2 regions of the Amycolatopsis sp. lyj-346 genome follow, and region 1 is predicted to be linked to the other one. Evidence: riboswitches for the same ligand, from Rfam matches in the RefSeq annotation. Region 1 holds a riboswitch; the other holds the start of a gene.
The links. A riboswitch is a leader RNA that binds a small molecule or an ion and turns the genes downstream of it on or off. The one in region 1 is predicted to bind S-adenosylmethionine.
Positions count from the first base shown of each region.

Region 2: it holds a riboswitch for S-adenosylmethionine, as region 1 does, so the genes downstream of both, thrC (threonine synthase) here and ACLJQE_RS22540 (methionine ABC transporter ATP-binding protein) in region 1, are expected to answer to the same signal.

Region 1 is NZ_JAJPWT010000007.1:166,667-170,996, forward strand. Features, by position in the region: gene ACLJQE_RS22530 (transglycosylase family protein) at 1-880, shown strand, start outside; gene rsmA (16S rRNA (adenine(1518)-N(6)/adenine(1519)-N(6))-dimethyltransferase RsmA) at 1,006-1,842, shown strand; SAM riboswitch class I at 1,969-2,059, shown strand; gene ACLJQE_RS22540 (methionine ABC transporter ATP-binding protein) at 2,270-3,283, shown strand; gene ACLJQE_RS22545 (4-(cytidine 5'-diphospho)-2-C-methyl-D-erythritol kinase) at 3,465-4,330, shown strand, end outside.
Region 2 is NZ_JAJPWT010000010.1:266,083-270,412, forward strand. Features, by position in the region: gene ACLJQE_RS27965 (ComEC/Rec2 family competence protein) at 1-652, shown strand, start outside; gene thrC (threonine synthase) at 691-1,956, opposite strand; SAM riboswitch class I at 1,970-2,103, opposite strand; gene holA (DNA polymerase III subunit delta) at 2,252-3,232, shown strand; gene rpsT (30S ribosomal protein S20) at 3,332-3,592, opposite strand; gene ACLJQE_RS27985 (DMT family transporter) at 3,814-4,330, shown strand, end outside.

The sequences.
Region 1 (4,330 bases):
CGACGGCGGCGTCATCAAGCTCGAGCGCGGTCGCCAGCTGAAGCTGATCGTCGACGGCACCGAGCGCACCTCCTGGGTCCGCGCGACCCACCTCGGCGACGCGCTGAACCAGCTCGGCATGACCGAAGCCGAGAAGGACGGCACGTGGATGTCGATGCCGAAGAGCGGCGAGCTGCCGCTCGAGGGCGCGACCGTCGAGATCAAGACGCTCAAGAACATCACCCTGTACGACGGCGGGAACGCGCCGAAGCAGGTCAAGACCACCGCCGTGACGACGCAGGAGTTCCTGGGCGAGTACAAGCTCACCCTGGGCCCGGAGGACAAGGCCGAGGGCGGTCTGGACGTCAAGCTGACCGACGGCGCCGAGGTGCACATCAGCCGCACCGGCGTCTCGACGGTCGTCCAGAAGGAGAGCATCGACCCGCCCGAGCAGCGCGTCGACGACCCGAACCTGGCCAAGGGCAAGACGCAGGTCGAGGACCCCGGCACGCCCGGCGAGAAGGAAGTGACCTACAAGGTCACGCAGAAGAACGGCAAAGAGGTCGGCCGGGAGAGCATCTCCGAGAAGGTCCTGACCCAGCCGAAGCCGAAGATCATCCACGTCGGCACCAAGGAAGCCCCGGCGCCGGCCATCGGCGACGCCTCCTCGTGGGACCGCATCGCGCAGTGCGAGTCGGGCGGCAACTGGGCCATCAACACCGGCAACGGCTACTACGGCGGCCTCCAGTTCGACAAGCGCACGTGGGACGCCTACGGCGGCGACGAGTACGCGAGCCTGCCGCACCAGGCCTCCCGCGAGCAGCAGATCGCGGTCGCCGAGAAGGTCCGCGACGCCCGCGGCGGCTACGGCGCCTGGCCGGTCTGCGGCAAGAAGGCCTGACAGCTCCCTCGAGCGGCCCCCGTCCACCCCGGACGGGGGCCGTTTTCGTGAGGCCGAACCGACCCTCCAGGTACGTGAACCGACCGTCCGGGTACGCGAACCGACCCCCTGGGTAGGCTCGTCCGGTGGTTGAACTGCTGGGACCGGCCGAAATCCGCGGGCTGGCGGCCGAACTCGACGTGCGGCCGACCAAGAAGCTCGGGCAGAACTTCGTGCACGATCCCAACACCGTCCGCCGGATCGTCGAACTCGCCGGGATCAGCCCGGACGACGTCGTCCTCGAGGTCGGGCCCGGGCTCGGGTCGCTGACCCTTGGCCTGCTCGCCACCGGGGCGCGGGTCGTCGCCGTCGAGATCGACCCCAAGCTGGCCGAGCGGCTGCCCGCGACCGTCGCCGAGCGGGGCCCCGAGGCCGCGGAGCGGCTGACCGTCGTCGGAGCCGACGCCCTGCGCGTCACCCGCGGCGAACTGGGCGAGCCCACCGCCCTCGTCGCCAACCTGCCCTACAACGTCGCCGTGCCCGTCGTGCTGCACCTGCTGGCCGAGGTGCCCTCGCTCCAAAAGGGCCTCGTCATGGTGCAGACCGAGGTCGCCGACCGGATGGCCGCCGGCCCCGGCAGCCGGACCTACGGCGTGCCCAGCGTCAAGCTGGCCTGGTACGGCTCCGCACGCAAGGTCGCCGCCGTGCCACGCTCGGTGTTCTGGCCGGTGCCGAACGTCGATTCCGCGCTGGTCGCCTTCGAACGCGGCGAGACGACGGCGTCCGCCGACCGCGAGCAGCTCTTCCGCCTGGTGGACGCCGCCTTCTCACAACGCAGGAAGACGCTCCGGGCCGCGCTCGCGGGCTGGGCGGGCTCGGCCGACCGGGCCGGCGAGCTGCTGACGGCCGCCGGGATCGACCCCCGGACCCGGGGCGAGCAGCTGGACGTCCACGCCTTCGCCCGGATCGCCGCCGCCCGGTAGTACTCCACAGTGGAAGCGGTGAAAAATACGCCCCGCGACCCGTGATCCCGCGATTCGGACACCTCCACTCGTGTGATCTGGGCCAATGGGCTTGCTTTCGCTCCTCGGGATCGGTTTTACTCAGTACGTCCATCCCGAGCGACTGAGAGACCTGGCTCGCCGAAGTCGCAGCAACCACCCTCCGCAGGGCAGGTGCTACCGCCAGGACCGATGGAGGCCGTTTTCGATGAAGAGGGTAGCTCGCCCCCTGCTCCTGACCAAGCGTCGCGTTGTCGACGAAGGCCGCCGCTCCGTGACCGCATGTCGACGCTCCAACTGAGCTAGTCCGACCCGGTCCACCCTTCTTCACGCACCGTCCACAACGGACGGACTTCGCTTGCGGCCGGGCGCGCCCTCCTGTGGCGGCGCCCCGTTTTCTGGAGCCTTCGTGATCACCGTCGAAAATCTGTCCAAAACCTTTGCCACCAACGGAAACTCCGTCATCGCGCTGCGGGACGTGAGCGTGGACGTCCAGGCGGGCTCGCTGTTCGGCGTGGTCGGTCCCGCCGGGTCCGGCAAGTCCGTTCTCGCCCGTTGCATCGCGCTGCAGGAGCGTCCCGACCGCGGCGTCGTCCGCCTCGACGGCCTCAACACCGGCACCCTCGACGGCCGCCGCCTGCGCGAGATCCGCCGTCAGCTCGGCGTCGTCTCCACGAAGCCGGAGCTGATCGCCGAGCGCACCATCGCCGGCAACATCGCCTCGCCGCTCGAGCAGCTCGGCGTCGACGGCCCGCAGCGCCGCAGCCGGGTCGGCTCGCTGCTCGACCTCGTCGGCCTGACCCCGCGCGCCACGCAGCGTCCCGGCGAGCTGACCGCCGGTCAGCTCCGCCGCGTCGCGGTCGCGAAGGCGCTGGCGGCGGCTCCCGCCGTGCTGCTCGCCGACGACCCGACCGCCGGCGTCGACGCGGCGGAGGCCGGCGCGGTGCTCGCCGTCCTCGACCGGGCGCGCTCCGAGCTGGGCGTCACCGTCGTCGTCACGACGCCGGACGCGGGCGTGGTCCGCCGGGTCTGCGACGACGTCGCGGTGCTGGAGGACGGCACGATCGTCGAGCGCGGCACGGTGCTCGACCTGATCGCCGACCCGTCGAGCCGCACCGCGCAGGCGCTGCTGCCGTCCATCGAGACCACCCGCGCGCAGACGGCCCGCTACGACCGCTCGGCCGACGTCGTGCTGGTCGGCTTCGCCTCGGTGGGTGCGCTGCTGCCCGAGGCCGCCGGCCGCTTCGACGTCGAGTTCGCCACCATCGGCGGCGGCCTGACCCGCATCGGCGACACCCCGGTCGGCCGCTTCCGCCTCGGCGTCCGCGGCGAGCGGGCCGACGCGGCGCTGGCCTGGGTCGCCGAGCGCGGCGGCCACGTCACGCACACCGCCCGCGGCCCCCAGGGTGTCGCGGCCGCCTGACCCGCCCCCGCCCCAAGCGCCCCAATGTGGCCTTGGTTGCGTTGAACGCACCCAAGGCGGCCTTCGGTGCGTTGAATCAGCACTGCGGCGCGCAGCGTCTCCGTTGAGGGTGGTGGCGGGGGCATGGATGGAGCACCGAAGGCCACATTGGGGCGCTGGGGCGGGCACGTAGGCTGGTCGGGTGCTCGCCGTAGTTCCGCCCCCAGTCACCGTCCGGGTCCCGGCCAAGGTCAACCTGCACCTTTCGGTCGACGACCTGCGCGAAGACGGTTACCACGAGCTGGTGACCGTGTTCCAGGCGCTGTCGCTGACCGACGAAGTGACCGTCGCGGTCACCGAAGAACCCGGCATCGAGGTCTACGGCGAGGGGGAGGGCTCGGTCCCGACCGGCCCCGAGAACCTGGCCTGGCGGGCCGTCGAAGCGCTGGCCGCGCACGTCGGGCGCACCGAAGAGCCGAAGGTCCGGCTGGTGCTGCGCAAGGGCATCCCGGTCGCCGGCGGCATGGCGGGCGGCAGCGCCGACGCGGCGGCGACGCTGGTCGGGCTGGCGAGCCTGTGGAACCTCGACGTCACCCGCGACGAGCTGGCCGAGATCGCCGCCGGCCTGGGCAGCGACGTCCCGTTCGCGCTCTACGGCGGCACCGCGCTGGGCACCGGCCGCGGCGAGCAGCTGGTCCCGGTGCTGTCGCGGCACACGTTCCACTGGGTGCTGGCCTTCGACACCGAAGGGCTGTCGACGCCGAAGGTGTTCGGCGAACTCGACCGCCTGCGCGCGGCGGGCAACCCGCCCCGGATCGGCTCGCACACGCCGGTCGTCGAGGCGCTGGCCTCCGGCGACCCGCGCCAGCTGGCCCTGCTGCTGGGCAACGACCTGCAGGCGGCGGCGGTCTCGCTGCGCCCGGACCTGCGCCGCACGCTCCGGGCGGGCGTGAACGCGGGCGCGCTCGCGGGCACGGTGTCCGGTTCCGGCCCGACGTGCGCGTTCCTCTGCGAAGACGCGCATTCGGCGGTGGAAGTCGCGGCCGAGCTGTCGGGCGCCGGCGTGTG
Region 2 (4,330 bases), on a different contig from region 1:
CGACCGGATCCCGCTGCTGGTGCTGAGCCACCTGCACGCCGACCACATCGGCGGCCTCGCCTCGGTCTTCGACGGCCGCTCGGTCGGCGCGGTCGCCGTCGGCCCGGGGCGGTCGCCGGGGTGGGCGTGGCGTCAGGTGGCGGCCGAGGCCGACCGGCGGGCGGTGCCGCTGGTGGAGCTGAGCCCGGGCGAGCGGCTGGACTGGCCCGGCCTGGCGCTCGACGTCCTGGGCCCGCGCTACGTACCGGCCCGTTCGGTGGAGCGACCGGACGGCACGACGATCAACAACAGCTCGGTGGTGCTACGGGCGGAGACCGCGGTGGGCCGGATCCTGCTGACCGGCGACGTCGAACTGGCCGCGCAGGCAGACCTGGTGGCCGACATCGGAGATCTGAGAGCGGAGGTGTTGAAGGTGCCCCACCATGGCAGCCGCTACTCGTTGCCGTCGTTCCTCGCGGCGGTGGCCCCACGGGTGGCGATGGTCAGCGTGGGCGCGGGAAACACGTACGGACATCCCAGCAAGTCCACAATGGACACCTTGGTGGCGCTCGGCGCGCGGGTCACCCGCACCGACGTGGACGGCGACACGGCCGTGGTCGCCGGAACGGCAATCGCCCGCCGGGGCGAGCCCCGCGGGCCGCCCCGCCGCTGAGCGCCGGGGCGGGCCAAGGTGCCCGCCCCGGGCCGGGCTCAGTAGCCGAGGGCCTTGTTCACGGCCGCGGCCGAGGGCGGCAGCGTGGCCTTCGGGCCCACGTGGTTCTCGATCGCGTCGAGGGTCTTGAGGCCGTCGCCGGTGATGAGCAGCACCGTTTCGGCGTCCGGGTCCAGCTTGCCCGTCTCGACCAGCTTCTTGGCCGTGGCGACGGTGACCCCGCCCGCCGTCTCGGTGAAGATGCCTTCGGTGCGGGCCAGCAGGCGGATGCCCTCGACGACCTCTTCGTCGGAGACGTCCTCGATCGCGCCGCCGGTGCGGTTGACGATGTCGAGCACGTACGGGCCGTCGGCCGGGTTGCCGATCGCCAGCGAGCGGGCGATCGTGTCCGGCTTCACCGGCTGGACCACGTCCTGGCCGGCGCGGAACGCGGCCGACACCGGCGAGCAGCCGGTGGCCTGGGCGCCGAACACCTTGTACGGGCTGGCGTCCACGAGACCGAGCTGACCCAGCTCGCGGAAACCCTTGTCCACCTTGGTCAGCTGCGAACCGGAGGCGATCGGGACGACGATCTGCGGCGGGATGCGCCAGCCGAGCTGCTCGGCAACCTCGAAGGCCAGCGTCTTCGAGCCTTCCGAGTAGTACGGCCGGACGTTCACGTTGACGAACGCCCACTTCGGGTGCTCGCCGGCGAGCTCGGTGGCGAGGCGGTTGACGTCGTCGTAGTTGCCGTCGATGGCGAGGAGGTCGCCGTCGTACACCGCGGTGGTGAGGATCTTGGCGCGCTCGAGGCTCTTGGGGATCAGCACGACCGACCGCCAGCCGGCGCGGGCCGCGGCGGCGGCCGTCGCGTTGGCCAGGTTGCCGGTCGACGGACACGCGAGCACCTCGAACCCGAACTCGCGGGCCGCGGCCAGCGCGACGGCGACGACGCGGTCCTTGAACGAGTGCGTCGGGTTGCCGGTGTCGTCCTTGACCCACACGCGCTTGAGGCCGAGTTCCTTGGCGAGGCGGTCGGCGCGGACCAGCCGCGTCGCGCCCGGCTCGGTGTTCGGGATCTCTTCGACGTTGGACGGAACGGGAAGGAGCTTCTTGTAGCGCCAGATGTTCTTGGGGCCGGCCTCGATGTCCTCGCGGCGGACGCGGCCGAAGTCGTAGGCGACCTCGAGCGGCGAGAAGTCTTCGGCGGAGACGAACTCCGGGGCGAGCGGCTGCCGGTGGCCCTCTTCCTTCGACACCAGTTCGACTGCAGGACCAAGATCCGGGGTCTTCGTGGTGGAGGTCGTGCCGAGGGTGGCGGTCATCGCGAGGTTCCTTTCCTCATCTGCCCCGCCGAAGCGGGCCGGAATTGGCACCGTGGTCGTCAGCTATCCCGCGATCGCGGGATGACAGGCTGTACGCCGGTTGCCGGGGCTTCGTCGGGCCGTTCCCTCTGCCCCTCTGGATGAGCGGTATTCAGTTGTCGGTGCCGCGCACGCCGGATCTTCCGGGGCGGGCTGCCTCGGCTACACCGTACGACATCGCGCTCGGCCCGTGCCACGGTGGCTGCTCGACATCACCGGAGCGGGCGCACCGGAGCGCAAGTGAGAGGATTCCCGGGTGACCGCGCAAGCCACCGCCCCGGCCCCGTTGCAGCTGGTGCTGGGGGAGGAAGAACTGCTGATCGAGCGGGCCGTCCGCGAGACGCTCGCCGCCGCCCGCGCGACGGACCCGACCGCCGAGCTGACCCGGGCCCGGGTGTCCGATCTCACAGCGCCCGAGCTGGCCGAACTGGTCAGCCCGTCGCTGTTCAGCGAAGGCCGGGTGATCGTCCTCGAGTCGGCGCAGGACATCTCGCAGGAGCTGGCCGACGCCGTCGCGTCGTACCTGAAGGACCCGGCCGACGGGGTCGTGCTCGTCGTCGTGCACACCGGTGGCGGCCGCAGCAAGGCGGGCAAGACGCTCCCGGCCGTGCTGAAGAAGGCCGGCGCCGAGGTCACCGAGTGCCCGAAGCTGACCAAGCCGGCCGAGCGGGAGCAGTTCGTGCGCCACGAGGTGCGCCGGGTGGGCGGCAAGATCGACCCGGCCGGCGTCGCCGCCCTCCTCGACGCCGTGGGCTCCGACCTGCGGGAACTGTCCTCGGCGGCGACGCAGCTGGTCGCGGACACGGGCGGGGCCGTCGACGCCGACGCGGTCCGCCGCTACCACCGCGGCCGCGCCGACGTGACGGGGTTCGCGGTCGCGGAGAAGGCGGTCGGCGGCGACCGCGCGGCGGCCTTGGAGTCGCTGCGCTGGGCGATGCAGCTGGGTGTCCCGCACGTCCTGGTCGCCGACGCGCTGGCGGACGCGGTCCGCACGATCGCCCGGGTCTCCGGTGCCGGCCGGGGCAACCCGAACCAGCTGGCGGGCGAGCTCGGCATGCCGCCGTGGAAGATCCGCAAGGCGCAGGGGCAGTCCCGCGGCTGGAACCCCGACGGCCTGGCGACGGCGATGCGCGTCGTCGCGCGACTGAACGCCGAGGTCAAGGGCATGGCGGCGGACCCGGGTTACGCGCTCGAACGAGCGGTCCTCGAGGTGGCCGCGGCGAAGGGCGACCGCTGATCGGTGCGGGATGCGCCGGCCTCGGGAGCATCGAGCCGGGACGTGCGGACACGAAGAAGGCCCCGGCCGAAGCCGGGGCCTTCCCAGAAATCAACCAGCTCAGAGCGCGTTGACGCGCTTCGCCAGCGCCGACTTCTTGTTGGCGGCCTGGTTGGCGTGGATGACGCCCTTCGAGACGGCCTTGTCCAGCTTCTGGGCGGCGTCGCGCTGCAGCTCGACGGCCTTGGCCTTGTCGCCGGCCTCGGCGGCTTCGCGGACCTTGCGGATCGCGGTCTTCACCGAGGACCGGATCGCCTGGTTGCGCTGACGCGCCTTCTCGTTCGTCGTGATGCGCTTGATCTGCGACTTGATGTTGGCCATAGGGCAACTCCTGTTTCACTCGGTGAGATTCGCCGCCGCGCTGAAGTGGCCCCGCTCGAAAACGAGCCGGTTTCCTCCATGACGGAATGCCGCACGGGCAGCGAGCGACCACTCTAACAGCCCAGCCGCCCGCGCCCGGAGCCGGGATCCGCTCACCGGGAGTGCCGTCGGCGACGATAGTGCCCGGAGGTCCCGCGCCCGCGGAACCCGTGAGAGGTGCCATGAACGCCACCGCGCTGTCGCTCGTCCTCGTCGCCGCCGTGGTGCACGCCGCCTGGAACCTCGCCGCCAAGCGGGTCTCCTCCGGTGGCACCCAGTTCGTCTGGCTCTACTACACCGCCGGCGCCGTCCTGCTGCTTCCGGTCACGATCGTGGTGCTCGTCGCCGGCCACTACCGTCCACAGTGGAGCTGGCTGCTCGCCGCCGCGGTCACCGCCGTGCTGCACATCGCCTACGGCGTCGTGCTGCAGCGCGGGTACCGGGTCGGCGACCTCTCCGTCGTCTACCCCGTCGCGCGCGGTACCGGGCCACTGCTGTCGGTGCTGGCCGCCGTCCTCGTGCTCGGCGAGCGGCCCGGCCCGCTCGGTCTGCTCGGCGCGTTCCTGGTCGTCGCCGGGGTGCTGGTGATCAGCACCGGCCGCAAGGCGGGCGACCCCCGGGCCGTGCGGGCCGGGATCCGCTACGGCCTGCTGACCGGCGCCGTCATCGCCGGTTACACGCTCTGGGACGCGCACTCGG